2 regions of the Streptomyces sp. CC224B genome follow, and region 1 is predicted to be linked to the other one. Evidence: riboswitches for the same ligand, from Rfam matches in the RefSeq annotation. Region 1 holds a riboswitch; the other holds the start of a gene.
What was found. A riboswitch is a leader RNA that binds a small molecule or an ion and turns the genes downstream of it on or off. The one in region 1 is predicted to bind glycine.
Positions count from the first base shown of each region.

Region 2: it holds a riboswitch for glycine, as region 1 does, so the genes downstream of both, gcvP (aminomethyl-transferring glycine dehydrogenase) here and gcvT (glycine cleavage system aminomethyltransferase GcvT) in region 1, are expected to answer to the same signal.

Region 1 is NZ_JASCXL010000045.1:41,708-56,988, forward strand. It holds gene QK440_RS19395 (enhanced serine sensitivity protein SseB) at 1-179, opposite strand, end outside; gene QK440_RS19400 (AAA family ATPase) at 282-1,025, opposite strand; glycine riboswitch at 1,178-1,280, shown strand; gene gcvT (glycine cleavage system aminomethyltransferase GcvT) at 1,438-2,571, shown strand; gene gcvH (glycine cleavage system protein GcvH) at 2,763-3,140, shown strand; gene glyA (serine hydroxymethyltransferase) at 3,170-4,432, shown strand; gene QK440_RS19420 (L-serine ammonia-lyase) at 4,618-6,018, shown strand; gene QK440_RS19425 (GNAT family N-acetyltransferase) at 6,302-7,201, shown strand; gene QK440_RS19430 (phosphatidylinositol-specific phospholipase C) at 7,324-8,199, opposite strand; gene QK440_RS19435 (glycoside hydrolase family 25 protein) at 8,404-8,955, shown strand; gene QK440_RS19440 (FCD domain-containing protein) at 8,973-9,695, opposite strand; gene QK440_RS19445 (2-isopropylmalate synthase) at 9,826-11,595, shown strand; gene QK440_RS19450 (EF-hand domain-containing protein) at 11,754-11,969, opposite strand; gene QK440_RS19455 (GNAT family N-acetyltransferase) at 12,051-12,710, shown strand; gene QK440_RS19460 (YncE family protein) at 12,818-14,044, opposite strand; gene QK440_RS19465 (polysaccharide deacetylase family protein) at 14,044-14,712, opposite strand.
Region 2 is NZ_JASCXL010000027.1:72,893-88,173, reverse strand. It holds gene QK440_RS13650 (DUF881 domain-containing protein) at 1-323, shown strand, start outside; gene QK440_RS13645 (small basic family protein) at 320-652, shown strand; gene QK440_RS13640 (DUF881 domain-containing protein) at 658-1,518, shown strand; gene QK440_RS13635 (FHA domain-containing protein) at 1,601-2,551, shown strand; gene QK440_RS13630 (MerR family transcriptional regulator) at 2,571-3,314, shown strand; gene QK440_RS13625 (bifunctional nuclease family protein) at 3,368-3,841, shown strand; gene QK440_RS13620 (MerR family transcriptional regulator) at 4,065-4,703, shown strand; gene QK440_RS13615 (DNA polymerase IV) at 4,972-6,558, shown strand; gene QK440_RS13610 (PRC-barrel domain-containing protein) at 7,145-7,519, opposite strand; glycine riboswitch at 7,802-7,900, shown strand; gene gcvP (aminomethyl-transferring glycine dehydrogenase) at 8,088-10,976, shown strand; gene QK440_RS13600 (DUF5999 family protein) at 11,188-11,394, opposite strand; gene QK440_RS13595 (hypothetical protein) at 11,726-12,307, opposite strand; gene QK440_RS13590 (glutamate--cysteine ligase) at 12,805-14,322, shown strand; gene QK440_RS13585 (type II CAAX endopeptidase family protein) at 14,534-15,281, shown strand, end outside.

The DNA.
Region 1 (15,281 bases):
GGGATCCACACCCGGCTGCGGCCGAGGACCTCGACGATCCGCGCGCCGGTCGCCTCGGAGGGCGGCGCGCCGAGCGAGGCCGCGAGGACCTCCTCCAGTTCGTTGGCGGGCCACCCGCCGTAGGGATGGGCGTGCGCGCGCCCCGGAACGTCCCCCGGAAACTCCCCCGGAAAGTCCATGTGTCTCGTACCCCTGCTCGACGTGCGGTCCTGCGGCCCGACCTTAACGCCGCCCGGTCCGGACGCCGCCGCGGCCCTCGCACCCGCCGCCGGGGCCGTCCCTCACTCCCCGTCGCCGGGCTCCGCGAAGCCGATCTCCCGCAGCGCCCCGGCGGCCTCCCGGTCGAGCAGCACCGCCGAGCCGCAGCCGCGCGGCGGCCGGCCGCGCTCGGCGTCGCGCACCAGGCGCCCGACGGTCCTGCGGTGGCGCGCGAAGGCGTACCGCGAGACGCCGCGGCCGCGCGAGTGCTGGCCGGCCAGGGCCACCGGGGCGGGCACGTCGAGCAGCAGCAGGTGCAGGGTCGCGCCGCGCCGGGCCGCGGCGCGGGCCAGCCAGCGGCGCACCCAGGGCTGCGTGCCGCAGTCGTGGACGACGACGCCCGAGCCCGCGCGCAGCTCCCGGCGCAGCCGCGCGTAGTGCGCGACGCGCACCAGCGGGCGGTAGAGCGCGTACGGGATTTGGCGCGGCATCCGGTCCGCCCAGCGGTCGCGGGTGTCCTGCGAGTCCACGCGCGGGCCCGCCACCGCGCGCCGCATCAGCGTGGACTTGCCGCTGCCGGGCAGCCCGGAGACCACTACCACGTCGCCCGCGGCGAACACCAGGCGGCGCGGGGCGCGCCCGGCGCGGGCCCGCAGGTCGCGGACGACGGGCCGCGGGTAGTGCCCGAGGGCCTCGCGCGCCCGGACGCCCGGCTGCGGTGGCAGCGCGACGCCCCCGCCGGGCAGCACCGCACCCGCCTCGGGCAGCGCGACGCCCGTCGTCGTCGCGTAAGCACTGCTCCTGCGCACCGTGATCGGCCTCCCCATGCGGCTCACGTCACTCGTCACCAGTACCTCTCCATCGAGTGTAAAGAGAAGGTAATGTCCTGCGAAGACGGCACCACGGCACTCCTTGGTTGCGGCTGTTGCGAAGCGGGGGCGCGTGCAATGATGTGCGCGCCAACTCCATACCGGCCGTTTGAATCCGCGCGGGAGAGTCCCCGACGACGCGTCCGCGTCCCGGGGCGCCGAAGGAGCAAGTTCCTCCCTTGAATCTCTCAGGCCCCGTACCGCGCGGGCGAGGCACATCTGAAAAGCGGGCCACACCCCCGGCCGACGGGGCGGCTCCACCCAAGGTGCAAGTCATGCCCCGTTATACGCGTGCGGCGTGGTGAACCTCTCAGGTTTATGACAGATGGGGAGGAAAGACCTCGCCCGTCATGCCCTGGAGCCTGTACTGATGAGTCAGACCGCACGTGGCCCCCGCCACACCGCCCTCGACGCCCTGCACCGCTCGCTCGGCGCCACCATGACCGACTTCGCGGGCTGGGACATGCCGCTGCGGTATGGCAGCGAGCGCGACGAGCACAACGCCGTGCGCACCAAGGCCGGCCTGTTCGACCTCTCCCACATGGGCGAGCTCACCGTCACCGGCCCCCAGGCCGTGGACCTGCTGAACCACGCGCTCGTCGGCAACATCGGCTCCGTCTCCGTGGGCCGTGCCCGGTACACCATGATCTGCCGGGAGGACGGCGGCATCCTCGACGACCTGATCGTCTACCGCCTCGCCGAGACCGAGTACATGGTCGTCGCGAACGCCTCCAACGCCCAGACCGTCCTGGACGCCCTCACCGAGCGCGCCGCGGGCTTCGACGCCGAGGTCCGTGACGACCGCGACGCCTACGCCCTGATCGCCGTCCAGGGTCCCGAGTCCCCCGGAATCCTCAAGGCAGTCACCGACGCCGACCTGGACGGCCTGAAGTACTACGCGGGCCTGCCCGGCACCGTCGCGGGCGTCCCCGCCCTGATCGCCCGCACCGGCTACACCGGCGAGGACGGCTTCGAGCTGTTCGTCGCCCCCGAGCACGCCGAGAGGCTGTGGCAGGCGCTGACGGAGGCCGGCGCCCCCGCCGGGCTCGTGCCGTGCGGCCTGTCCTGCCGGGACACGCTGCGCCTGGAGGCGGGCATGCCGCTGTACGGCAACGAGCTGACGACGTCGCTCACGCCGTTCGACGCGGGCCTGGGCCGGGTGGTGAAGTTCGACAAGACCTCGCACGGCGACGACTTCGTGGGCCGCGACGCCCTGGCCGCCGCGGCCGAGCGCGCCGAGTCCGCGCCCCCGCGCAAGCTCGTCGGCCTGGTCGCCGAGGGCCGCCGGGTGCCGCGCTCGGGCATGTCCGTCGTCGTGGACGGCGAGGTCGTCGGCACGGTCACCTCCGGCGCCCCGTCGCCGACCCTGGGCAAGCCGATCGCCATGGCGTACGTCGACGCCGCCCACGCCGAGCCCGGCACGGCGGGCGTGGCCGTCGACATCCGCGGCACCCACGAGCCGTACGAGGTCGTGGCGCTGCCGTTCTACAAGCGGCAGAAGTGACACCCGTCCCCTCCCGGGGCTGACCCGCGTCCGCCCCGGTCCGGGCAGCACGGGCCCGGCGCGTCACGGCCCCGGCCCGGACGTCCCGGGGCCCGGCGCGTCCGCCGTGTCCCGTGTGTCCCGTCTCACTCCGCAAGACTGCACATCCCCGCGTTCCTCAGCACACGCCCGCGTACAGGAGAATTCACGCCATGAGCAACCCCCAGCAGCTTCGCTACAGCAAGGAGCACGAGTGGCTGTCGGCCACCGAGGACGGCGTGGCGACCGTCGGCATCACGGAGCACGCCGCCAACGCGCTCGGTGACGTCGTCTTCGTCCAGCTCCCGGCGGTCGGCGACACGGTCACCGCGGGTGAGACCTGCGGCGAGCTGGAGTCGACCAAGTCGGTCAGCGACCTGTACTCCCCGGTCTCCGGTGAGGTCACCGAGGCCAACCAGGACGTCGTGGACGACCCGTCCCTGGTGAACTCGGCGCCCTTCGAGGGCGGCTGGCTCTTCAAGGTGCGCGTCGCGGAGGAGCCGGGCGACCTGCTCTCCGCCGACGAGTACACCGAGTTCTCCGGTAGCTGACTTCACACGGCGTAAGGACTGATCTTCCGATGTCGCTTCTGAACACCCCTCTCCACGAGCTCGACCCGGACGTCGCCGCCGCCGTCGACGCCGAGCTGAGCCGCCAGCAGTCCACCCTCGAGATGATCGCCTCGGAGAACTTCGCTCCGGTCGCCGTCATGGAGGCCCAGGGCTCCGTCCTCACCAACAAGTACGCCGAGGGCTACCCGGGCCGCCGCTACTACGGCGGCTGCGAGCACGTCGACGTGGTCGAGCAGATCGCGATCGACCGCATCAAGGAGCTCTTCGGCGCCGAGGCCGCCAACGTCCAGCCGCACTCGGGCGCGCAGGCCAACGCGGCCGCGATGTTCGCGCTGCTCAAGCCGGGCGACACGATCATGGGCCTGAACCTCGCGCACGGCGGGCACCTGACCCACGGCATGAAGATCAACTTCTCCGGCAAGCTCTACAACGTGGTCGCCTACCACGTCGACGACGAGACCGGCCAGGTCGACATGGCCCAGGTCGAGGCGCTCGCCAAGGAGCACCGCCCGAAGCTGATCGTCGCGGGCTGGTCGGCCTACCCCCGCCAGCTCGACTTCGCCGCCTTCCGCCGGGTCGCGGACGAGGTCGGCGCGTACCTCATGGTCGACATGGCGCACTTCGCCGGCCTGGTGGCGGCGGGCCTGCACCCCTCCCCCGTCCCGCACGCGCACGTGGTCACCACCACGACGCACAAGACCCTCGGCGGCCCGCGCGGCGGTGTGATCCTGTCCACGCAGGAGCTCGCCAAGAAGATCAACTCCGCGGTCTTCCCCGGCCAGCAGGGCGGCCCCCTGGAGCACGTCATCGCGGCCAAGGCGGTCTCCTTCAAGGTGGCGGCCTCGCCCGAGTTCAAGGAGCGCCAGGAGCGCACCCTGGAGGGCGCGAAGATCCTCGCCGAGCGCCTGGTCCAGGACGACGTCAAGGAGCACGGCGTCTCCGTCCTGTCCGGCGGTACGGACGTGCACCTGGTCCTGGTCGACCTGCGCCACTCCGAGCTGGACGGCCAGCAGGCCGAGGACCGCCTCCACGAGGTCGGCATCACGGTCAACCGCAACGCCGTCCCGAACGACCCGCGCCCGCCGATGGTCACCTCCGGCCTGCGCATCGGCACCCCGGCCCTGGCCACCCGCGGCTTCACGGCCGAGGACTTCCGCGAGGTCGCCGACGTCATCGCGGAGACCCTCAAGCCGGGCTTCGACGCCGAGGCGCTCAAGGCCCGGGTGACCGCCCTGGCCGAGAAGCACCCGCTGTACCCCGGCCTGAAGTAATTTCGTACGCTTTAGTTCGTACGTACGAAACATCGGGGCACCCCGCACACTGGACAGTGAGCTGGGGTGCCCCGCACCGCGTCCCGCGCCCGCAGCACCCGCACGACCCGCACGACCTGTACGACCTGTACCTCTGCACCGCCCGGCAGACGACGGCGTCTACCAACCACCATTGGAGTTCTCTCGTGGCCATCTCGGTCTTCGACCTGTTCTCGATCGGCATCGGCCCGTCCAGCTCCCACACGGTCGGCCCGATGCGCGCCGCGCACATGTTCGCCCGGCGCCTGAAGAACGAGGGCCTGCTGGCCCACACCGCCTCCGTCCGGGCCGAGCTCTACGGCTCCCTCGGCGCCACCGGCCACGGCCACGGCACGCCCAAGGCCGTGCTGCTCGGCCTGGAGGGCGAGTCCCCGCGCACCGTGGACGTGGAGACGGCCGACGACCGCGTCGAGCGGATCAAGGCCTCCGGCCGGCTGAACGTCCTCGGCATGCACGAGATCGGCTTCGACTTCGACGAGGACCTGGTGCTGCACCGCCGCAAGGCGCTGCCGTACCACGCGAACGGCATGACGGTCGCCGCCCACGACGGTGACGGCGCGCTGCTCCTGGAGAAGACGTACTACTCGGTCGGCGGCGGCTTCGTGGTCGACGAGACCGTGCTCCAGCAGGAGGGCGCCGAGGGCGAGAACCCGATCGTGCCCGACGACACGGTCCTGAAGTACCCCTTCCGCACCGGTGACGAGCTGCTGCGCCTCTCCGCCGAGACCGGCCTGTCCATCTCCGCCCTGATGCTGGAGAACGAGAAGGCCTGGCGCACCGAGGACGAGATCCGCGCGGGCCTGTTGGACATCTGGCGCGTCATGCAGGCCTGCGTGTCCCGCGGCATGTCCCGCGAGGGCATCCTGCCCGGCGGCCTCAAGGTCCGCCGCCGCGCCGCCCACTCCGCCCGCCAGCTCCGCGCCGAGGGCGATCCGCAGGCCCACGCCATGGAGTGGATCACGCTGTACGCGATGGCGGTGAACGAGGAGAACGCGGCCGGCGGCCGGGTGGTCACCGCCCCCACCAACGGCGCGGCCGGGATCATCCCCGCGGTCCTGCACTACTACATGAACTTCGCGGCCGGCGGCGCCTCCGAGACCGAGAAGGAGGACGGCGTCGTCCGCTTCCTGCTCGCCGCCGGGGCCATCGGCATGCTCTTCAAGGAGAACGCCTCCATCTCCGGCGCCGAGGTCGGCTGCCAGGGCGAGGTCGGCTCCGCCTGCTCCATGGCGGCGGGCGCCCTCGCCGAGGTGCTCGGCGGCTCCCCCGAGCAGGTGGAGAACGCCGCCGAGATCGGCATGGAGCACAACCTCGGCCTGACCTGCGACCCGGTCGGCGGCCTCGTCCAGATCCCCTGCATCGAGCGCAACGGCATGGCCGCGGTGAAGGCCGTGACCGCCGCCCGCATGGCCCTGCGCGGCGACGGCTCGCACAAGGTCTCCCTGGACAAGGTCATCAAGACGATGAAGGAGACCGGGGCCGACATGAGCGTGAAGTACAAGGAGACCGCGCGGGGCGGCCTCGCGGTGAACATCATCGAGTGCTGAGCCCTCTCCGGGGCCCTGGCCGGGGCGGCTCGGCCAGGGCGCGGCCATGGTGGGCGGCCAGGGGCGCGGCCAAGGTGGGCGGCCAGGGGGCGCGGAAAACCGTGGACGGGCCCGCGGAAGATCACGTACTGTGTGGCTCCACGCCCTGAGACGGATGGAAGGAGGCGAGTGCCGTGCGGTTCACACCTTTTCAGCGCTCCCTCTTCCGCTGTCCCGGCGTGGTTCGTCAGTTCTGAGGTTCTGACCGGGAGCGCTCCAAGCAGCCTGTATCCCGGAGGAATCCATGACCGATCCGGTCATCCGCGCGCTCTCCGCGAGCGACGCCCATCTCTTCGACGCACTCCCCGACCCCCTGGGCGCCCGTGAGGGCCACCGGCGTACCCGGTTCCGCCCCGACTGGAAGCGCGTCGCCCTGCGCGACGGCGAGGTCGTCGCGCGCGGCGCGTGGTGGGGCGGCCCCGACGACTCGGAGCCCGTCAACATCAACTGGTTCGACGTGGCCGAGGGCGAGGAGGAGGCAGGGGCCGAGCTCCTGCGCTCCGCCCCCTGGCGGGTCGAGCTCGAGATCAACCTGCCCGGCGACTGGCGGGACGAGCCCGGCCTGCGCGCCTGCGCCGAGACCCGCTTCACCGCCGCGCGAGCGGCGGGGTACGAACTCCTGGTGGAGCGCTTCCTGTACCGCTGGACCCCGGAGCGGGGCCTGCCCGAGCGGCCGGGTCGCCTGCGCTTCAGCGCCGAACCCGACGACACCGTGTTCTTCGACGCCCTGCGCCGCATCCACTCCGCCACGCTGGACGCCCACGCGCTGAAGGCCATCGGGGAGGGCGGCCTCGACCAGGCCGCCCAGGAGGAGCTCGACTTCTTCCACTGGTGCCCCTCCCCGCGGGAGTGGTGGCAGACCGCGTACACGCCGGAGGGCGACCTGGCCGGCATCCACATCCCGGCCCACAACCCCTCCGGCCCGACCATCGGCTTCATCGGGGTCGTCCCGGAACAGCGCGGTCGCGGCTACGCCTACGACCTCCTCGCGGAGTGCACCCACTTCCTCGTCGAGCGGGGCGCGGAGTTCATCAGCGGAGCGACGGACCGGGGCAACCTCCCCATGGCCGCGAACTTCGCCAAGGCGGGCTTCCCCGTCGTCCGTGAACGCCACAACTTCCACCCGGCGGGCCGAGCGGCCTAGCGAGGAGCAGTACGCGGCGAGCAGCACGCGGTGAGCGGTCCGGCCCGAAGACAGGCCCGGACCGCTCGCCGGCGCCCGGCATCTGCCCACCGACCGGCAGGGCTCCCGGCCGGTGCGCGAGGTCAGTTGTGGGCGATCAGTGACTCCACCAGTCCGGCGCGGGTGTTCGGGAAGTCCATCGGGACGATGCCGAGCCCGCGCCAGCCGCGTCCCTCCGGGCTCTCCAGGAGGGAGTGCGTCCGCGGGTTGAGGGTGTCGGAGTTCCAGCGCGGCGGCAGCCCGGCCGCCGTGGACACGAAGTTGATGTACTGCTTCCCGGGCTGCCGCACGGCCTCGCGGAACTGCTCCTCGATCTTCGGGTACTTGGCGGCGGGGGCGGCGTTCCAGTCGTCCTGGATGTCGAAGACGGTGCCGTCGCCCCACCGGATGCCGCCGGGCAGCCCGCCGTTGTCGGCGATGAGCACGACCTTCCCGCGGGCGTCGCCGAGGCGCGGCCAGGTGTCGCCGATGTGGAGGAGCGACCGCCAGCCGCGGCGGTCGAGGTAGTCCTCGAAGATCGCGCCGAACGCGGTGTCGCTCGCCTCCGAGTACTCCTGCTTGACCCGCATCAGCACGGTCTCCGTGGGCTGCCCGCGCAGGAAGTCCCGGCAGGCGCCGAGGACGTCGTCGAAGTTGAGGTGCTGGTAGAAGGCCCCGTGGTGGACGGTGAAGGAGCCCTCGAAGGCCCGGCACCGGATGTCCAGGAAGCGTATGCCGGACGCCAGTTGCTGCCCCAGGGTCGTGTTCTGGCACTCCACCCACCACCCGCCGAAGCGGGCGCCGGAGTCGTGCGTGCCGGGGATCGTGAGCCGCTGCAAGGGAGTCGCGGAGTCCACCGCCGCCAGCCACGCGCGGACGTCGAGCGGCCGGGCGGCCGCTCGCGTGGCGGAGGTGCCGACGAGCGCGGCGGAGGCGGTGGCGCCGACCGTGGTGAGGAAGGCGCGACGGCTGAGGGCCATGGGGCTCCCCTGGGGGTGGGGGGTGTGGGAAGAGCCCTCAAGTATGGATGCCGGGGCTTGATTCGGGGAACGGTCAATCCACCGTCAACATTTCACGTTTCACCGACCGCCGGGACGAACCCCCCACCGCGCCCCCGGCGGCCCCTCCCCTCCCCTCACCCGCTTCCCCGTACCCTCCCTCCCCCCACTCCCGGAGGCCACCCCATGCTGCGCGGCATCGACGTGAGCTCCCATCAGTCGTCGTTCTCCACGGAGGGCATCTCCTTCGTCATCGTCAAGGCGACGGAGGGCCGCTCCTACATCAACCCCCGCCTCTCCGCCCAGACCAAGCGCGCCCGCGACGCCGGCTGCGTCGTCGGCTTCTACCACTTCCTGTGGCCGGGCAACATCACGGCCCAGGCGGAGTACTTCGTGGCCAAGGCCCCGGAGAAGGCGGGCGAGTTCCTGGCCGTGGACTGGGAGTGGACGGGCGACCACACGGCGGCCACGAACGCGGAGAAGGACCGTTTCATCAAGGAGGTGAAGCGGCTGCGCCCGGGCCACCGGACCCTGCTGTACACGAACCGCGACTTCTGGCTCAACCGCGACACGACGTCGTACGCCGGCGACGGCCTCTGGATCGCCGACTACGTCACCGCGGGCAAGCCCCGCATCCGCGCCAGGTGGCGCATCCACCAGTACACGTCGACACCGCTGGACAAGAACGTGGCGGACTTCCCCGACCAGACCGCGATGCGCGACTGGGCCACCCCCTGACCCGGCCCCGGCCGCCGTCAGGACCGGCGGGCGAACTTCCCCAGGGTCGCTTCCAGTTCCGCTCGTGCCGTGCGTTCCGCCGTGTCGGGGTCGCCCGCCTCGACCGCGCGGACCAGGGCCTCGTGGGCGGCGTCACCGTGGTCGGTCTCCTCCCGGCGGACGTCGATCAGCTCCAGGAGGCCGACGAGGCCCTGCCGCAGCGCGGGGAGGAACTCGGCGAACAGGTCCGTCAGGACGGGGTTGTGCGCGGCCGCCACCACGGTGGCGTGCAGGGCGATGTCGGCGTCGACGAAAGCCGCGTCGCCGCCGGGTGCCGCGGCCCGGCGGGCGGCGAGGGCGGCGTGCATCGCCGCGACGTCCTCGGGCGTGCGCCGCCGCGCAGCCAGCCGTGCGGCCTGGACCTCGACGAGGGCCCGTACCTCGTACACGTCCTCGATCGCCGCCCGGCGCAGCCGCGTCGGCCAGTCCTCGACCGGCTCGGTGGCGGTGACGAAGACGCCGGCGCCCTGCCGCGCCTGTACGAGCCCGGCCCCGGCGAGCGCGCGCAGGGCCTCGCGGACGGTGGAGCGGCCGACGCCGAGCTCCTTCGCGAGGGTCGTCTCGCCCGGGAGCTTCGTCCCCACGCCCCAGTGGCCCGCGGTGATGTGCTCGCGCAGCCGCTCCGTGGCCTGTTCGACGAGCGGGCTCGGGCGCAGGGCGCCGCCGAGCGAGGACGGCGCGGAGGACTTGGCTGGGGTCACGCGGCGAGTGTACGCACCGCCCGGCACCTCCGGCGTTACTCGTCTGAGGAGTACTTGTCTGAGGAGCTGAGGTCTGCCTAGGGTGGTCCGCGTGATCGCGTATCCCTGGAACCCGCAGCGCCCCGGCCCCATGCCCGCGCACCGCTACCTCCCGTTCGACCGGCGTGTCGACGTCCCGCTCCAGGACCGGAGCTGGCCCTCGGCCACGCTCACCCAGGCGCCGCTCTGGGTCCCCGTCGACCTGCGCGACGGCAACCAGGCCCTCGCCGAGCCGATGGACCCCGCGCGCAAGCGGCGCCTGTTCGACCTGCTCGTGTCGACGGGGTTCAAGGAGATCGAGGTCGGCTACCCGTCGGCGAGCCGCGCGGACTTCGACTTCGTGCGCCACCTCGTGGAGTCGACCCGCTCCGGGGCCGTGCCGCCGGACGTGACGCCCGTCGTCTTCACCGCGGCCCGCGACGACCTGATCGACCGGACCTTCGAGGCGATCGACGGCCTGCCGCGCGCGGTGGTGCACCTGTACATCGCCACCTCACCGGTGTGGCGCGACGTCGTGCTCGGCCGGGACCGCGCCGCCGTGGCCGCCACCGCGCGCCGGGCGGCGGCGCGCATGGCGCGCCTCGCGGACGCCCGCCCGGACGCGGACATCCGCTTCCAGTTCGCCCCGGAGACCTTCAACCTCACCGAGCCCGACTACGTCCTGGAGCTGTGCGACGGGCTCACGGAGCTGTGGGACGCGTGCCCCGAGCGGCCCGTCACGCACAACCTCCCGGCCACCGTCGAGATCGCCACGCCCAACGTGTACGCCGACCAGATCGAGTACATGCACCGGCACCTGGCCCGGCGCGACCACGTCATCCTGTCGGTCCACCCGCACAACGACCGCGGCACCGGCGTCGCCTGCGCCGAGCTGGCGCTGCTCGCGGGTGCCCAGCGCGTCGAGGGCTGCCTGTTCGGCAACGGCGAGCGCACCGGCAACGTCGACCTGGTGACGCTCGCGCTGAACCTGTACGCGCAGGGCGTCGACCCGATGCTCGACCTGTCGGACATCGACGCGGTGCGCGAGGTCGTCGAGCACTGCAACCGCCTGCCCGTGCACCCGCGCCACCCCTACGCGGGCGACCTCGTGCACACCGCGTTCTCCGGCACCCACCAGGACGCCATCAGCAAGGGCCTGACCCACCACGCCAAGCGGGCCGCCGAGCTGGGCGTGGACCCGGGCGAGGCGCCCTGGAGCGTGCCCTACCTGCCGATCGACCCCGCCGACGTCGGCCGGACGTACGAGGCCGTGATCCGGGTGAACTCGCAGTCGGGCAAGGGCGGCACCGCGTACCTGCTGCGGACGCGCCACGGGCTCGACCTGCCGGGGCCGCTGCGCGCGGACTTCGCGGGGGTGGTGCAGGAGGCCACCGACGCCAGCGGCCGGGAGGCGAGCGCCGACGAGCTGTACGCCCTGTTCCGGCGCACGTATCTGGCGCCCGGGGAGCCCGAGAAGACCGAAGGGTCCGGGGAATCCGGGGAGTCCGGGGAGCCGAGCGGGTCCGGGGGGCCGGGTCCGGAGGGCGCGGTGGCGCTGCTGTCGTGGTCGGCGGACCGCTCCGCCGACGGCGCGCACCGGTTCGTGTGCACGCTGCGGGTGGGTGACCGCGCCGGTGACGTGGAGGGGCACGGCAACGGCCCGCTGTCCGCGTTCGCGGACGCGCTCGGCGCCGCCGGGGTCGCCGTCGACATCCTCGACTACGCCGAACACGCACTCGCCGCGGGCGGCGCGAGCGAGGCCGTGGCGTACGTGCGCTGCCGCGTCGGGGAGGCGGAGGCCTGGGGCGCGGGCGTGGACACCTCGGTGCTCACGGCGTCCGTACGCGCGGTGGTGGCCGCCGTGAACCGGGCCCGCGCCTGAGCCATACGGACGGGGGCCGTGGCTGGACCGAGCGCCGGGGGCCACACGCCCGGGGGCGTGCGGCGGGGATGTGCGGCGGGGGCGTGCGGCGGGGGTGTGCGGCGGGGGCCGCGCCCGACTGCCGGGCGCGGCCCCCGCTCCGCGCCGGCGCGCGGTGTTCAGGCCTTGTTCAGCCCGGCCCAGAACTCGTCGAAGGAGAGCAGCTTGTCCCCGTTCGCGTCCTTGGACTTGATGATGGCCTCGGCCACCGACTCGGTGACGTTCCAGTCCCCCATCTGGGCCATGGCGGACTTGTACTCCGCCGCCGTGATGTAACCGTCGCCGTCCGCGTCGAACCGGTCGAACTGCTTGCGTGCTTCCTCGATGTCCGCCACCGGGTCCACCCCTATCGTCGTACTTGTTGACGGGGGTTAGGGTAACGGCCGGTCCGGGGAGCGACTGCAAGGAGTACGGCCATGGCCTGCGCATCGGGGGTGCTCGCGGGGATTCTCGCCGCGGCGGCGCGCGGGGAGTTCCCGCCCGCGGACGGCGGCACGACCGTCGTGCCGCAGCCCTCCCCCCGTGACGCCGGGGTGCTCGCGTTCACGGCGCACACGGTCGTGTTCACCGACGAGGACCCGGCGTGGGTGCGGTCCACGGTGGCCGCCGTGGACTGCGACCCGCTGGCCGCGACGATGAGCCCGCGGTTCCTGCTGGCGTTCCAGGAGCGCACGGGCCGGGCCACGGACACCATCGACCTGCTGACGGTCGCCGACGCCCTGCCCGGGCCGCCCGACCCGGCGCTCGGCCTGCGCGAGCTGGACGAGGCCGGCCACCCGCGGGTGGTCCGCGCCCGCGGCCTGCGGGACGAGGTGCGGGTGTGGGTCTCGGCCGGGGGCGGGGTCCTCGTGCTCGGCCGGGGTGTGGCCGGGCGGTGGGAGGCCGCCGTGGAGGTCGACGAGGGCGCGCGGCACCGGGGGCTCGGGCGGGCGCTCGCCCTGGCCGCGCGGCACCTCGTACCCGCCGGTGACGTGGTGTGGGCCCAGCAGGCCGCGGGGAACGCCCGTGGCGTACGGGCGTTCCAGGCGGCGGGGTATCGGCCGGTGGGCGCGGAGGCCCTGTTCCTGGCCGGTTGACCGCGCCGTCGCGGAGCGCCCCGGACCCGCCCCGGCCCGCTCCGGGGGGCCACCCCGGCGCCCCGCCCTCGGCGGCCTTCAGACCGGGGCGCCCGGGAGGGCCGCCGTCAGCGGAAGATGCCGGTGTGGCCCAGGGAGTAGCGGCCCGGCTGGGGGTAGACCGCGAGGCCGTGGGGGCCGCCGCCGACGGGGATGCGGGCGACCTGGACACCGGTGCGGGTGTCGATGGCGTAGACCTCGGAGTCGTAGCGGCCGGAGAGCCACAGCGTGTTGCCGTCGGCCGAGACGCCGCCCATGTCCGGGCTGCCGCCGTCCGGCAGCCGCCACTTCTTCGTGAGCTTGTTCTTCGGGAAGTCGAAGACGGAGACCGTGCCCTCGCCGCGGTTGGAGACGTACATCTCGCGCGAGTCCCGGCCGACGTAGAGGCCGTGGCAGCCCTTGCCGGTGGGCAGCAGCTTCGGCTTGCCGAAGGTGTCGCCGTCCAGGACCCACATGCCGTCGGCCATCATGTCGGCGACGTAGAACTTCTTGCCGTCCGGGGAGATCTTGACGTCCTGCGGCATGGCCCCCTTGAAGGGGAGCTTCTGCTGCCCGACGACCTTCATGTCCTCCGTGTCGACCTTGAGCAGCTCGCCGCTGAACTCGCAGGAGACGATGAAGTAGCGGCCGTCGAGGGAGAAGTCGGCGTGGTTGACGCCGTAGCAGCTCACGGGGACGGTCTTCTTCCGCTTCATGGTGTGCGGGTCGCGGAAGACGAGTTCGCGGTCCATGGACGCCATGACGACCGCGTACTTGCCGTTGGGCGTGAAGTAGAGGTTGTACGGGTCGTGCACCTTGACGGGCTTGCCCGCCTCGCCGGTCTTCGGGTCGATGGGCGTGAGGGTGTGGCCGCGGTTGTTGTTGACCCAGAGCGTCTTCATGTCCCAGGAGGGCACGACGTGCTGCGGCTGGACGCCGACGGGGATGGTGTCGACCACCTCGTACGTCTTGGGGTCGATGACAGAGACGGTGTTGGAGTTGGTGTTGGGGACGTAGACGCGTGAGGGGAAGTCCTTGACCACCGGGGAGAGCTTGTTGGGGCGGTCGGCGGCGTAGACGTCCTTGGGGTCGAGGACGGGCGGCATGCCCGGCAGGCCGTGGATCTTCTTCGGCTCGGCGGGCCGGGGGGCGTGCCGGGTGGCGAGCGCCTCGTCGCGGCGGTCGCCGCGCTCGGTGCCGCAGCCCGCGAGCGCGGCGAGGACGGCGGTGGCGGCGGTGGCGGCGAGCAGGGCCCGGGCGCGGGCGGTGCGGGTCCGGCAGGGGCGCGGGGGCAGGGTGCGGGAGAGGTTCGGCATCAGGTGAGCAGCTCCGTGGTCGTGACCGCGCGCAGTCCGCGGCGGTGGAGTTCTTCCAGGACGGCGGGGAGCGCGGCGACCGTGTCCGCGTCGTACCCGAAGTGCAGGCTCACCACCGAGCCCGCACGGACCTCCGCGGCGACCTTGCGGGTGATGGCCGGGGCGCCGGGCGAGGTGAAGTCGAGGGAGTCGACGTCGTACGACAGGACGTGCGGGTAGCCCGCGCGGCGGGCGAGGCGGGCGACGAGCGGGGTGGCGCGCGCCGCCCGCGAGGGGCGGAACCAGCTGCCGATGCCACCGGTGAGGCGGCGCAGGCGGTCGGCGCAGCCGGTGATCTCGGCGTAGGCCTCGGCTTCGGGCAGGGCGTTGACGGTGCGGTGGCTGAGCGTGTGGTTGCCCAGGTCGTGGCCGCCGTCGAGGACGCGGCGGGCCAGGTCGGGGTGGGCATCCAGCCAGGTGCCGACGGCCAGGACGGTCACGCGGGCCCCCGCGCGCTCGGCCTCGGCGAGCAGCGCCCGGGCGGTGGCCGGGTCGCCTTGGCCGTGGAAGGTGAGCGCCACCTCGTGCCGCCCGCGCGGGCTGCGCGTGATCTGCTCGGGCAGGCCGGGGAAGGCCCGGGGGCCGGGCGCGGGCCGGCGGCGGGGCTGCCGGGAGGCCACCCGGGTCACCGGCTCCTCGGCGGACCCGCCGCCGCACCCGACGGTGAGGCCCCCGGCGAGGGTGAGGCCGAGGGCGGCCCGCAGGGCGGCGCGGCGGCCGGGGGCGGGGGTGCGGTCGTCGGCTGCGGGGAGCCCGGGGCGGCCGTCGGCCCCGTCCGGCCCGGGGCGGCCGTCGGCCCCGTCCGGCCCGGGGCGGCCGTCGGCCCCGTCCGGCCCGGGGCGGCCGTCACTCTGCGGAGACCCCGGACGGGACGGGCCTCGCGGGGGCGCCCCGGACCCGCCTCTTCCCGGAACCGGGGGCTGCCGCCCCTGGGCCCACGCTCCCTCGAGGGGGGCTTCGTCTCTCTCCCCCGCCGTCGGCGCTCCGCGCCTCGTCCTCGAACGCCGGACGGGCTGGAACTCTCCGCCCTCGCCCGACCGCGTGCGCTCCATCACGACGACCATTTAATGGGGATGGAGGGCGAAAGGTAATGATTGATCCGATTCACGGCGTTTGCGTGCCCGCCTCACCGGCGCCCTTGCCCGCGAAGGTCCGGACCAGGACCACCTGCGGGAGCCTCCCCTTCCCTCCCGCAGCT
Region 2 (15,281 bases), on a different contig from region 1:
ACGGCCTGTGGCAGTCCGGCGCCGAGGCGATCGCCATCAACGACCAGCGGCTGACGGCACTGTCGGCCATCAGGGCGGCCGGTGACGCGATACTGGTCGACAACAAGCCGCTGGTGCCGCCGTATACGGTGCTCGCGGTGGGCGACGGCCAGCAGTTGAGCACCAGATTCCAGAACAGCCCCGACGGCCAGTATCTGCATGCTCTCCAGGAGAACTTCGGTATCCGCACCGGCATCTCGGTGGCGGACGACCTCCGGCTGCCGGCCGCGCCCAGTGTGACCGTACGAACAGCAGAGCCGAAGGCAGGGAAGAGCGCATCGTGATCGCCGTACTGGGCCTCGTCGTGGGAGTCGTGGCCGGACTGCTGGTCCGGCCCGAGGTGCCCGCGGTGGTCGAGCCGTATCTTCCGATCGCCGTGGTGGCCGCGCTCGACGCGGTGTTCGGCGGTCTGCGGGCGATGCTCGACGGGATCTTCGACGACAAGGTCTTCGTGGTGTCGTTCCTGTCGAACGTGGTGGTGGCCGCGCTCATCGTCTTCCTCGGGGACAAGCTGGGCGTGGGCGCCCAGCTCTCGACGGGGGTCGTCGTGGTCCTCGGCATCCGCATCTTCTCCAACGCCGCGGCCATCCGCCGGCACGTCTTCCGGGCGTGAGGCCGATGAGCTCGCTCAGCCCCAGGAACGGGGACGACACGCCCGGCGGCGGCCCCCGCAGGGAGCTGCCCCCCGAGATCCCGGTGCCGCCCCGCGGGACCGGTGACGAGGCCGGGAACGCGCGGACGGGACCGGCGCCGCTGACCGGGCGCCAGCGGCTCGTGAAGGGTCTGTGGCCGCCGCGCCTCACCCGGGCCCAACTCATCGTGGCGTTGCTGCTGTTCGTGCTCGGCCTGGGCCTGGCGATCCAGGTGCGGTCCACCAATGACAGCAGTGACGCGCTGCGCGGCGCACGACAAGAAGATCTTGTTCGCATCCTCGATGAACTGGATGACCGTACTCAGCGTCTGGAAGATGAGAAGCGGCGTCTCGAGGAACAGCGCACCGGCCTCGAGAGCAGCTCGGACCAGGCCGAGGAGGCCCGCAAGCAGACCGCCGAGCGGGAACGGCAACTCGGCGTCCTCGCGGGCACCGTGGCCGCCCAGGGGCCCGGCATCACGCTGACGATCGACGACAAGAAGGGGACGGTGGAGGCCAACATGCTGCTCGACGCCATCCAGGAGCTGCGCGCCGCGGGCGCCGAGGCCATCCAGGTCAACGACGTACGGGTGGTGGCCGGCACCCATCTCTCGGACGCGGCGGGCGGCGGTGTGCGCGTGGACGGCCGCAAGGTCGCCGAGCCCTACCGTTTCAAGGTCATCGGCAAGCCCCAGGACCTGGAGCCCGCGCTCAACATCCCCGGCGGTGTGGTGCAGACTCTGGAGAAGGAGCAGGCCACGGTCACTGTCGCACGTACGGAGAAGATCGTCGTGGATGCCTTGCGACCCGCGAAGCGGCCTGACTACGCTCGGTCGTCCTCCCAGTGAGGCGGGGTCGCATGGGGGCCGGCGGTCCCGGGCATGAGGTTGCGGGGGGTCGGCGCACGCGGGACGCGGTGCGTGGTGGAAACTGTTTGGCGGCTCCGGACGTTGTGAGGATGTCGGTGTCGCCCATGTACGCCGGTGTGTGCAATCAGGGTTCGTCCTGCCCCACGGGCGGGTCTGTTTCGGTCAAGGGGAATCGCCCGTGAAGTTGTTTGCGAAGTTGTTCGGCAAGAGTACGCGTGACGACGCCCGCCACCGTGCGGCGCGTAAGGGAGACGTGCCCGAGACCCAGGTGGGCGAGCGCCCGCTGTTCCGGGACCAGGTGGGTGGCCCGGGTGGAGACATTTCGGGCGGACAGGGCGCGTCGTCTGTTGACCCTGCCAGTTCCGGCCGCATAGGTTTCGGGGATCCGTCAACCTCAGGTACGGGTGGAGGGTTTACCCAGGACCCGTACGCGTCCCATGCCCCGACGGGGCAGCCGCGGCAGGAGGATCCGTCCATGTCGGCCCTGGTGTGTCAGAGGTGCGGCAACCGCAACGCGCAGGCCAGCCGGTTCTGCTCCAACTGCGGTGCGCCGCTGCGGCCCGGGGCGGTGGCCGAGCGTCCGTCCGAGACCACGTCGACGATCTCCATCTCCGGCCTGGAGGCCTACGACGCCGAGACCACGGGCCAGACGCCGTCCCCGGCGCTGTCGCCCGAGGCCCAGGCCGCCGTGGACGCGCTGCCGCTCGGCTCGGCGCTGCTCGTGGTCCGGCGCGGGCCGAACTCGGGCAGCCGCTTCCTGCTGGACGGCGACCTGACGACGGCGGGGCGCCACCCGCAGAGCGACATCTTCCTGGACGACGTGACCGTGTCGCGCCGCCACGTGGAGTTCCGTCGCGCCGCGGACGGCAGCTTCACCGTCGCCGACGTCGGCAGCCTCAACGGCACGTACGTGAACCGGGAGCGGATCGACTCCGTCGCCCTGTCCAACGGCGACGAGGTCCAGATCGGCAAGTACCGACTGGTCTTCTACGCGAGCCAGCGGGGCATCTGAACCACCCCCAGGAAGGCCCATGCTGCACACACCGAGGGGCGGTGCCGGAAGCGGCACCGCCGCTGCGGACGACCGGCTGATGAGCATCGGCGCGGTCCTGAACGTGCTGCGTGACGAGTTCCCCGAGGTCACCATCTCCAAGATCAGGTTCTTGGAGTCGGAAGGCCTCGTGGAACCGCAGCGCACCCCGTCCGGGTACCGCAAGTTCAGCCCCGAGGACGTCGAACGCCTGGCGTACGTGCTGCGGGTGCAGCGCGACCACTACCTCCCGCTGAAGGTCATCCGCGAGCAGCTCGACGCGATGGCGCGGGGGGAGCAGGTCACGCTGCCTTCGGTGGGCCAGCAGCGGGACGGGAGCGACGACGCCCCGCCCGGCGAGCAGGAGGAGCGCACCGCCGCCCGGGTGGGGCGGGACGCCTTGCTCGCCGCCGTCGAGGCCGAGGAGGGCCAACTGGCGGAGTGGGAGGCGTACGGCCTGATCGCGCCGCTGCCGGACGGCAGCTACGACGCCGACGCCGTGACCGTGGCCGCGCTCGTCGTGGAGCTCGGACGCTTCGGCATCGAGCCACGGCATCTGCGGGCCATGAAGGCCGCGGCGGAGCGGGACGCGGCCCTCGTCGACCAGATCGTGGCGCCGCTGCGCCGGCACCGCAATCCGCAGACCAGGGCCCATGCGGAAGCGCGTACGAAAGAGCTAGCGGGGCTCACGGGCAGGCTGCACACGGCACTCGTGCACAGTGCCCTGGGTGTGCGGCCGCGCTGACTCGACGGGTGCCCGACTACCCAAACCTGCCGGGCACGTCCTAGGGTTGCTGTGTGAACGAGCTCGACGTCGTAGGTGTCCGGGTCGAAATGCCCTCCAACCAGCCGATCGTGCTCCTGCGTGAAGTGGGAGGCGACCGGTACCTCCCCATCTGGATCGGACCAGGGGAGGCGACCGCCATCGCCTTCGCACAGCAGGGCATGGCACCCGCGCGGCCGCTGACGCACGACCTTTTCAAGGACGTGCTGGAGGCCGTGGGTCAGGAGCTCACCGAAGTGCGCATCACCGACCTGCGGGAAGGCGTGTTCTACGCCGAGCTGGTCTTCGCCAGCGGGGTCGAGGTGAGCGCCCGTCCCTCGGACGCCATAGCGCTGGCGCTGCGCACCGGGACGCCGATCTACGGCAGTGACGGGGTGCTGGACGACGCGGGCATCGCCATCCCGGACGAGCAGGAGGACGAGGTGGAGAAGTTCCGCGAGTTCCTCGACCAGATCTCGCCCGAGGACTTCGGCACCAGCAGCCAGTGACGGCCGGGTGCCCGGCGACAGCTGGGTACCCAGTGACAGCCGGGTGCTCGTGAGCGGCCGCGGAGAGGCCCGCTCCGGAGCATTCGGCTAGCCTTTCCCCGCGGCAGGGGACGCGAAACCACTCGCAGGGTGATTATCACTCGGCGTGGCGAGTGTGGCGATCGTTGACGAGCCCCTGGCGACTGCCTACCGTCGATGAGGCAGGTCAAGGACGGAGGTCGGCGTGAGAAGCAGCGGCGACGGTACAGCGGTGGGCGGTTCGTATCCGCTGCACGGCGGCTCGGCCGAACCCCCTTCGAGGCGCCCGGTGGCGCTCCACGGTAACGGCAGCCCGTCCGCACCGGAAGACCGGACACAGCAGCCCGAGCGGGACCGCATCGGTTACCGCGGCCCCACGGCGTGCGCGGCGGCGGGCATCACGTACCGGCAACTCGACTACTGGGCGCGTACCGGGCTCGTGGAGCCCAGTGTGCGTGCGGCGGGCGGCTCCGGGACCCAGCGGCTCTACAGCTTCCGCGATGTCGTCGTGCTGAAGATCGTGAAGCGTTTCCTGGACACCGGCGTCTCGTTGCAGAACATCCGCACCACCGTGCAGCACCTGCGGGACAGCGGTTTCCAGGACCTGGAGCGCACGACGCTGATGAGTGACGGCGCGACGGTGTACGAGTGCACGTCGCCCGGCGAGGTGCACGAGCTGCTCCAGGGGGGCCAGGGGGTCTTCGGAATCGCCGTCGGAGTCGTGTGGCGGGATGTCGAGGCCGCGCTGTCCCAGTTGCACGGGGAGCGCGTCGACACGGGAGAGACGCTGGTCGGACACCATCCGGGGGACGAGCTGGCGCGGCGGCGGAACCGGGCCGTATGAGGGCCTGAGGGCCGCGTATCGGGCCGAAGGCTGTTCCGTGCCGGGCTGGTGCGGGGGCGGGCCTGCGGAGCGCGCAGGGGGTCGTACGCGCCCTTGCGGTGCGCCGGTCCGCGCTGGTGACGGGGTTCCTCGCTCCTCCCTGGGCTGCAAGCCACGAGGTTGTTGCTGCCTGTGTGCCGAGGTGCTTCGGCTGGGGCGGTTGTCGTGTTCCGTCGGCCGGTGGGCCTGGTCCAGGGCATTGTCAGTGGCGTAGGGCAGCATCAGAGGTGTGAGAACCGCGCCGACGATCCTGCATCTCGACATGGATGCCTTCTACGCGTCAGCCGAGCAGGCCGCGAAGCCGAGCCTGCGCGGCAAGGCCGTCGTGGTCGGCGGGCTGGGGCCGCGCGGGGTCGTGGCGACGGCGTCCTACGAGGCCAGGCGGTTCGGGGTGCACTCGGCCATGCCGATGGGGCAGGCGCGCCGGCTCGCGCCGAACGCGGCGTACCTCGTGCCGCGCTTCGGGCTGTACCGGGAGATCAGCGAGCAGGTCATGGGGCTGCTGCGGGAGCTGTCGCCGCTCGTGGAGCCGCTCAGCCTCGACGAGGCCTTCGTGGACCTGGAGGCCGGTGGAGTCGCCGATGACGCGGCCTCGGCCCGGGCCGTGGGGGAGCGGCTGCGGGCGGACATCCGGCGGGTGACGGGGCTGACGGGGTCCGTGGGGCTCGCCGCGTCCAAGATGCTCGCGAAGATCGCCTCCGAGGAGGCCAAGCCCGACGGGCTCAGGCTGATAGAGCCGGGCACGGAGCGGGAGCTGCTCGGGCCGATGTCGGTGCGGGTGCTGCCCGGCGTGGGCCCGGCGACGGGGGACCACCTGCGGCGGGCGGGGATCACCACGGTGGGGGAGCTGGCGGAGGCCGGGCAGGACGAGCTGGTGCGGCTCCTGGGCAGGGCCCACGGCGAGGGGTTGTACGCGATGGCGCTGGCGCGGGACGAGCGAGCCGTGGTGGCCGAGCGGGACACCAAGTCCGTCAGTGTCGAGGACACGTACGACGTGGACATCCACGACCGGGTGCGGGTGCGCCTGGAGGTGGCGCGGCTCGCCGACCGGTGCGTGCAGCGGCTGCGGGCGGCCGGGCACTCCGGCCGGACCATCGTCCTCAAGGTGCGGCGCTTCGACTTCTCGACGCTGACCCGCTCCGAGACGCTACGGGGGCCCACGGACGACCCGGCGGTGGTGCGGGAGGCGGCCGCGCGGCTTCTGGAGTCGGTGGACACGACGGGCGGGGTGCGTCTGCTCGGCGTAGGGGTGAGCGGACTCGCGGACTTCACGCAGGAGGACCTGTTCGCGCAGGCCCAGGCGCAGGCCGAGGCGCATGCGCTGGTGGAGGCCGGGGAGGGGCCGGGGGCCTCGCCTGCTGAGCGTGACGGGGTGGCCGAAGCTGGTGGAGGGGCTGTGAGCGGGGGTGGTGCTGAGGCCGGTGCGTCGGTTGAGGGGGCCGGGACGAGACCTGTCTCGGGCCTGGGGGACGCGACGCACCAGGTGGCGGTCCTTGCGGGGGCCGGGGCCGGGGAGCCGGTGGCGCCTGTCGAGCGGCGGTGGCCCGCGGGGCACGACGTACGGCATGCCGTGTACGGACCCGGGTGGGTGCAGGGAAGCGGCCTGGGGCGGGTGACGGTGCGGTTCGAGACACCGGAGTCGCCCCCGGGCCGGGTGCGCACGTTCCGCACGGACGACCCGGAACTGGAGCCTTCGGATCCGCTGCCGTTGGTGACGGCCGCCGGGGTTGTCGGTGGGGGAGCGGCGGCGGCAGCCGTGGATGAGGTGGGCGTGTGGGGCGACCGGGGTGCAGGGGGTATCGCTGGTACGGGCTAGGGAAGGGGCGCTGGGGGCGTGCGGAGGGCGTAGGGCGTAGCTGTATCGGGGAGGTCGGCGGCTGAGTGACCAGGGCTGGGGTGCTGGCCGGGCGTCAGGGGTGGAGAGGCCGACAGGCCTGGTGAGCACCGGCCCGGGCGGGCACCGGCACCGGTGGCGGAGGCGACGGCAGGCGTGGCAAGAACCGGCAGGCACGGGACGAGCGGCAGGCGTGGCAAGGACCGGCAGATGTAGCGAAATCCGGCAGCCTCAGTGAGGACCGGCAGGGGCCGTTGGACAAGGCCAGCCGGACGGGGAGGCAGCCGGATGGGGGCGCCGGACGGGCTAGCCGGACGGGGAGGCAGCCCGATGGGGGGCGCCGGACGGGGCCAGCCGGGAGAGGAGGTAGCCGTACGGAAGGCAGGGCGCACGGGAGGTAGCCGGGCGAGGGGCAGCCGGGGCGAGGAGACAGCCGTGCGGGAGGCAACGTACGGAAAGCAGCCGTACGGGAGGCAGGCGCACGGGAGGTAGCCGGGCGAGGGGCAGCCCGGACGAGGAGGCAGCCGGACTGGGGGCCACCGGGTGGGGGCCAGTCGGATGGGGATGGTCAGGTGTTGCTGTCTTCGGGGGTGGGGCCGAAGTCGTGATCGGGGAAAGGCGGGGCCGGGGCGACGTCCAGGCCGTAGTGGCGGTAGAGCTGGAGTTCCTGCTCGGGGGAGAGGTGGCGGCCGACGCCGAAATCCGGGGCGTCCCTGATCAGGGCACGGTCGAAGGGGACGCGGAGGGTGCCGTCCTTGACCAGCTCGCTGGACTCCAGCGGGACGAAGGCGTCCCGGCTGAACAGGCCGGTGCGTATGGCGGCCCACTCAGGGGCGCCGGTCGCGTCGTCGAGGTAGATCTCGTCGACCGTGCCGATCCTGTTGCCGTCGCGGTCGAACGCCTTGCGGCCGATCAGGTTGCGGGGATCGATATCTGTCTGCACGTTCCCTCCCGTTGATCGCGGCTCATCCGGGCTGACCGGCTTTCGGTTGTCGTTGCTCGCCGAGGTCGATGTCGCTTCTCAGCGCTTCACAGTACTTCTAGGCGTATCTCGGGCTTCTCAGCCCTTATGAGGACTTATCCGGCCTGCCAGTGCTCGTCGGCGCTTGTCACGCTCGGAAGTACTTTCGCAGCACCCCCTCATCACTACGAAAGAGCACTTCGGGGCGGGCGGCCACTCGAGGGATCGGGCAGGGACCTCGCTGGTAGGCTGGCAAGCGGCTGTTGACCCCGTGCGGGAGAGCTCTTCGGTGGCAGCACCGGGGAGCGCCGAAGGAGCAACTCCTCCCCGGAATCTCTCAGGCCCCTGTACCGCACGGATGAGGCCACTCTGGAAAGCAGGGCGGGCGTCGGGCGGGCACGTTCGAATCCCTTCCTCACCGACGGTGCAAGCAGGGCCGCCCTGGGCGGGCCTGTGAAGCTCTCAGGTTGAGATGACAGAGGGGGAGGCCGTACGGGTACCCGCGCCGTGGTACCCCTCGCAGGTCGTGCCAGACCAGGAGGCCTCCGCCATGACCGCCACTCCTCGCACCCCGCTTTCGCAACTCGAACAGGGCATCCCCTTCGAGCAGCGGCACATCGGCCCCGACGCCGAAGCGCGTGCCAAGATGCTCGCCCAGGTCGGGTACGGCTCCCTCGACGAGCTCACCGCGGCCGCCGTGCCGGATGTGATCAAGAACGCCGAGGCCCTGGAGCTGCCCGGCGCCCGCACCGAGGCCGAGGTGCTGGCCGAGCTGCGTGCGCTGGCGGACCGCAACCAGGTCCTCGACTCGATGATCGGGCTCGGCTACTACGGGACGTTCACGCCGCCCGTCATCCTGCGGAACGTGATGGAGAACCCGTCCTGGTACACGGCGTACACGCCCTACCAGCCGGAGATCTCGCAGGGTCGTCTGGAGGCGCTGCTCAACTTCCAGACCGTCGTCGCCGACCTGACCGGCCTGCCCACCTCGGGCGCCTCCCTGCTGGACGAGGGCACCGCCGCCGCCGAGGCCATGGCGCTCTCGCGCCGCGTCGGCAAGGTCAAGAACGGCGTGTTCGTCGTCGACGCCGACGCGCTGCCGCAGACCGTCGCCGTGATCCGGACCCGGGCCGAACCGACCGGTGTCGAGGTCGTCGTCGCGGACCTGAGCGACGGCCTGCCCGCGGAGCTCGACGGGCGTGAGATCAACGGTGTCCTGGTCCAGTACCCGGGCGCCTCCGGTGCCGTCCGCGACATCAAGCCGGTCATCGAGCAGGCCCACGAGCGCGGCGCGATCGTCACCGTCGCCGCCGACCTGCTCGCGCTGACCCTGCTCACCTCGCCCGGCGAGCTCGGCGCCGACATCGCCGTCGGCACGACGCAGCGCTTCGGCGTGCCCATGGGCTTCGGCGGGCCGCACGCCGGCTACATGGCGGTGCACGAGAAGTTCGCCCGCAACCTGCCCGGCCGCCTGGTCGGCGTCTCCGTCGACGCCGACGGCAACAAGGCCTACCGCCTGGCGCTGCAGACCCGTGAGCAGCACATCCGCCGCGAGAAGGCGACCAGCAACATCTGTACCGCGCAGGTGCTGCTCGCCGTCATGGCCGGGATGTACGCCGTCTACCACGGCCCCGAGGGCCTGCGGGCCATCGCGCGCCGCACGCACCGGTACGCCACGCTGCTCGCCGCGGGCCTGACGGCGGGCGGGGTCGAGATCGTGCACGGCGCGTACTTCGACACGCTGACCGCCCGGGTGCCCGGCAAGGCCGCCGACGTGGTCGCCGCCGCGCGCGAGCGCGGGGTCAACATCCACCTGGCCGACGCCGACCACGTGTCGTTCGCCTGCGACGAGACCACCACGCGCGCGCAGCTCGCCGCTCTGTGGTCGGCGTTCGGCGTCGAGGCCGACATCGAGGCCCTGGACGCGAGCACCGAGGACGCCCTGCCCGCGGGGCTGCTGCGCTCGGACGAGTACCTGACCCACCCGGTCTTCCACCAGTACCGCTCCGAGACCTCGATGCTGCGCTACCTGCGCCGGCTCGCCGACCGCGACTACGCGCTCGACCGCGGCATGATCCCGCTGGGCTCCTGCACCATGAAGCTCAACGCGACCACGGAGATGGAAGCCGTCACCTGGCCGGAGTTCGGGCAGCTGCACCCCTTCGCGCCCGCCCCGCAGGCGCAGGGCTACCTGACCCTCATCCGCGAGCTGGAGGAACGTCTCGCCGAGGTCACCGGCTACGACAAGGTCTCGCTCCAGCCGAACGCCGGGTCCCAGGGTGAGCTGGCCGGTCTGCTCGCGGTGCGCGGCTACCACCGGGCCAACGGCGACGAGCAGCGCACCGTCTGCCTCATCCCGTCCTCCGCGCACGGCACCAACGCCGCGAGCGCCGTGATGGCCGGGATGAAGGTCGTCGTCGTGAAGACCGCCGACGACGGCGAGATCGACGTCGAGGACCTGCGGGCGAAGATAGAGCAGCACCGCGAGCAGCTCGCCGTGCTCATGATCACCTACCCGTCCACGCACGGCGTGTTCGAGGAGCACGTCGCCGACATCTGCGCGGCCGTGCACGACGCGGGCGGCCAGGTGTACGTCGACGGCGCCAACCTCAACGCGCTGGTGGGGCTCGCCAAGCCGGGGCACTTCGGCGGCGACGTCTCCCACCTGAACCTGCACAAGACCTTCTGCATCCCGCACGGCGGCGGCGGTCCCGGCGTCGGCCCGGTGGCGGTGCGCGAGCACCTCGCCCCGTACCTGCCCAACCACCCGCTGCAGCCCGCCGCCGGGCCCGAGACCGGCGTCGGCCCGGTCTCCGCCGCGCCGTGGGGCTCGGCCGGCATCCTGCCGATCTCCTGGGCGTACGTCCGGCTCATGGGCGGCGAGGGCCTCAAGCGGGCCACGCAGGTGGCGGTCCTGTCGGCGAACTACATCGCCAAGCGCCTTGAGCCGCACTACCCGGTGCTCTACACCGGCCCCGGCGGGCTCGTCGCGCACGAGTGCATCATCGACCTGCGGCCGCTGAGCAAGTCCACGGGCGTCAGCGTCGACGACATCGCCAAGCGCCTCATCGACTACGGCTTCCACGCGCCGACCATGTCCTTCCCGGTCGCCGGCACGCTGATGATCGAGCCGACGGAGAGCGAGGACCTGGTCGAGCTGGACCGTTTCTGCGAGGCGATGATCGCCATCCGCGGGGAGATCGAGAAGGTCGCGAGCGGCGAGTGGGCCGCGGAGGACAACCCGCTGCGGAACGCGCCGCACACCGCGGCCGCGCTCGGCGACGACTGGGAGCACGGCTACAGCCGCGCCGAGGCCGTCTTCCCGGCCGGGGTGTCCGCGGCGGACAAGTACTGGCCGCCGGTGCGCCGCATCGACCAGGCGTACGGCGACCGCAACCTGGTCTGCTCCTGCCCGCCGCTGGACGCGTACGAGGACTGAGGTCGCGCCCCCGGGACCCAGGACCACGGGGGCCGGGCGCCTGCCGGTTGCCGGGTGAGGGCGGCCGGGTGCGGCGCGCACAAGTCAGGGCCGGTTCGGAGACTTCGGGAGAAGTCCTCCGGGCCGGCCCTTTCGGGTTTCGCAGCGGTCCGGTGAGGTACCGGTTCGGTGCGAAGGCGCTGTTCCGCGGTGGTGTGGTCGTGCCGGCGGCTCAGGCGGCCGTCATCACCTGGCTCGTGCCCAGCGGCCGGTGCGGCGCGATGATCTCGCCGTTCGGCAGCAGCTCACCGGTGTCCTCGAAGAGCAGGACGCCGTTGCACAGCAGACTCCAGCCCTGCTCCGGGTGGTGCGCGACGAGCGACGCGGCCTCCCTGTCGGCGGATTCGGCTGTCGGGCAGGGTGGCTGGTGCTGGCACATGGAAGGGTTCTTTCGCTGCGAAGTGGTGGTGGTCGCGTCCGTGCTACGGCTTGATGTGGTGGTCATGCCGCCCCCGTTCCCCCGTTGGTCGAGTCGGTCCCGTCCAGTGTTGCCCCACGGGCGTGATTCCGCAGGGATTTTGCGGCACCGGTTTCCTACTGCTTAAGGACGTATCACCCGCGCGGACGGTTCAGTCCAACTCCCCTGTCCCTTCGGGTGGTTCGGCGTGGCCGAAGTGGGCTAGTCCGGATGGGCATTCCGGGCGGCACCGGGCAGCACCGTGCCCCGCGGCCGGGGGCGGCGGGGCACGTGGGCGGGCAGGTGCGGGTGGTCAGGCGGGTGAGGTGAGCAGCGGGGCCGGGGTCAGGCGGTGGATGAGCACCGGCAGCAGGTCGGCGGCGCGGTGCGGGCGGTGGGCGGCGATGCCGGGGGGCGCGGGAGCGAGCGGAACCAGTACGTCAGCGGGGTCGAGCGCGCCGCTCGCGCCGTCCGTCGTGCAGTCGCCGTGCAGCCACAGGGTGAGCATGTAGAGCTCCGGCACGGAGAGCAGCCGCGGCTGGTACGCCTGCGGCAGGGCCTCGGCGTGGAGCAGTGCCCGCTCGGTGGAGGCGATGTACGGGCCTTCGCAGAAGTGCGAGAACGCCCAGCCGTCCGGGGTGAGCATCGTGTCCGCCGCCGCCACCGCGCGCTCGCCGGAGCGGATCAGGAACCGCCACCCGGTGAGCTTCGTGGCCGCGGCGGGCGCCGCCGAGCGGACCAACTCGAAGAGCGGCAGCGGCGTTTCCGGGCGCGTGGGGCCTTGGGCGGCACGCAGGGACGGGGTGCGGGCCTCGCGGACGGCGGTGGGGGAACCGAGGGCCGTGAGGACACTGCGTACAGCGGGTGCGGGAGCCGGGGGGACATGCAGCGGCATGGTGGGTCGCCTCTCATTCGACAGGCACGGCGGGGCGGGGGCAGGTGCGGACAGCGCTGTCTGCTCGGGGTCAGAGGGGGCGGGGGCAGGGGACCCGGGGGGGGGGGCACCGCGAGCGCCAACTCTCTGCCTCAACCAGGGAGTTTATACGACAAGTGTTCAGGAAAAGTTTCCGCTAGCCGTTCCCCATATGCCGGTCAAGGCTTCATCCGGTCGCGCTTATGGGAGATTTCTCCTGATTCACGATCCGTTCCGGGCGATTGACCTCGGGGCTTCTCGCGGGTGCGGTCGGCCGGTTCTCGCCGGTATTTTCGACCACAACCGGAGGCATTGAATCTGCGCGCTGCGGCTTGCCTGGCGAATGTGCCGCGGGTCACCTTTCCGTAGCCTACCGGGCGGGCGGCTCCGCGGGGGCGTTATGGATCACATCGGCGGGGCATCATCCTCCGTACACAGCGGCCGGGCTGTGTGCCGCCCAGGCGAGGAGGGACGCTCCGATGGGGGAGAAGGTCGAGGCGGGGTCGTACGACCTGTCCGATCGCCAGCTGTACCGGATCAAGCACCAGCAGTGCCTCGACGCGCTCGGGCGGATGCTCGAGGAGCGGCGCTTCGACCGGCCCAAGAATCTCCTGGGCCTCGAGATAGAGCTGAATCTCACGGGACCCGACGGCACTCCGAGAATGATGAATGCGGAAGTTCTCGAGCGTATCGCGAGCCGCGATTTCCAGACCGAACTCGGAATGTTCAACCTGGAAGTGAACATCGCCCCGCACCGGCTGGGCGGCCGCGTTCTCGACCAGCTCGCCGAGGAGCTGCGCACGGGCCTCGCCTATGCCCACCGGAAAGCGGCGGAGGTGGACGCGGGCATCGTGATGATCGGTATTCTGCCGACCTTGAGCCGGGCCGACCTGGTCTCCGCGAACCTCTCCGACGACGACCGCTACGCCCTGCTCAACGACCAGATGGTGGCGGCCCGCGGGGAGCACTTCGCGCTCGACATCGAGGGCGTGGAGCGGCTGCGGTGTTCGTCGGCGTCCATCGCGCCCGAGGCGGCGTGCACGTCGGTGCAGCTCCACCTCCAGGTCACCCCGGGGAAGTTCGCCGACGTCTGGAACGCCGCGGAGTCGATCGCGGCCGCGCAGGTGGCGGTGGGCGCCAACGCGCCGTTCCTGTTCGGGCACGAGCTGTGGCGGGAGTCGCGGCCGCCGCTGTTCCTGCAGTCCACGGACACGCGGCCGCCCGAGCTCCAGGCGCAGGGGGTGCGGCCGCGCAGTTGGTTCGGCGAGCGGTGGATCTCCAGCGCGTACGACCTGTTCGAGGAGAACCTGCGGTACTTCCCGGCGCTGATCCCGCTGTGCGAGGACGAGGACCCGCAGCGCGTGCTCGACGAGGGCGGGGTGCCGCGGCTGGCCGAACTGACGCTGCACAACGGCACGGTGTACCGCTGGAACCGGCCCGTGTACGGCATCGCCGACGGCGTGCCGCACCTGCGCGTGGAGAACCGCGTCCTGCCCGCGGGCCCCACCGTCACCGACGTCATCGCCAACGCCGCCTTCTACTACGGCCTGGTGCGCGCGCTGGCCGAGGAGGCGCGGCCGGTGTGGAGCCGTCTGCCCTTCGAGGTGGCGGCCCGGAACTTCGACACCGCCTGCCGCTACGGCATCGACGCCCGCCTGGAGTGGCCGCGGCGCGGCCGGCACGGCGGACTGGTGGAGGTGGCGGCCGTCGACCTGGTGCGCGACGAGCTGCTGCCGCTCGCCGCGGCCGGACTCGACGCCTGGGGCGTGGAGCCCGCCGACCGCGATCTGTACCTGGGTGTGATCGACGAGCGGTGCAGGCGGCGCGTGAACGGCGCGACCTGGCAGGCGGCGACGTACCACCGGGCACTGGAGGGCGGCTTGGAGCGCGAGGCGGCGCTCGCCGCCACCACGCGCCGGTACAGCGCGTTGATGCACGCCGGGGAGCCGGTGCACACCTGGCCGGTGGGGCTGCCGGAACCGGCGCTGCGCGTGTGAGGAAGCGCCGTACGTGAGGGCGTACGACAGGGACCGCGGGACGGGAGACCGCGTCCCGGGCGGGTGCGCGACGGCGTGAGCGCGGGTCGGCCGACCGCCCGCCGAGGGCATCGGGCAAGCTGTGACGATCCAGGTGCGCCCGCCGCCCCGGGACGACGGCGGCGCGGGCGGCACGCGAGCGACGAGGCGGAACGCGCCAGTGGAGGCAGCAGTGCGAGCGGAGCCGGGGCCGACGGCCGGTGTCCTTCCCGAGACGAGGCTCTCGCGACGGTTCCTCGGCCACGAGACGCTGCTGGTGCTCGCGCTGTCGCTGGGCGCGAGCGGCGTGTCGTCGCTGATCAGCTTCATCGGGTCGGTCACCAGGCCGGGCGGCCTGGACGAGCAGGCCGCCCGGATGAACACCTCGGCGGCACCGGGGCGGCCCTGGCTCGACCTCGCGTGGCAGCTCTTCGGCATCGCCACCGCGCTGGTGCCCGTGGTGCTGGTCGCGCACTTCCTGCTGCGGGAGGGCTCGGGGCTGCGGACCGTCGGCTTCGACCGGACGCGGCCGTGGCCGGACCTCGGCCGCGGGGCCGCGGTGGCCGCCGTCATCGGATCGACGGGCATCGCCTTCTACCTGGCGGCCCGCGGCCTCGGCTTCAACCTCACGGTGGTCCCGGAGAACCTCCCGGACGTGTGGTGGAAGTACCCGGTGCTGGTCCTGTCGGCGCTGCAGAACGCGATCCTGGAGGAAGTGCTCGTCGTCGGCTATCTGCTGCGCAGGCTCGGACAGCTCGGGTGGACGCCGATGGCCGCGCTGGTGGGGAGTTCGGTGCTGCGCGGGTCGTACCACCTGTACCAGGGCATCGGCGGGTTCATCGGGAACATGGCGATGGGCGTGGTGTTCGTGCTGCTCTACCGGCGCTGGGGCCGCGTCGGGCCGCTGGTGGTGGCCCACTCGCTGCTCGACATCGGGGCCT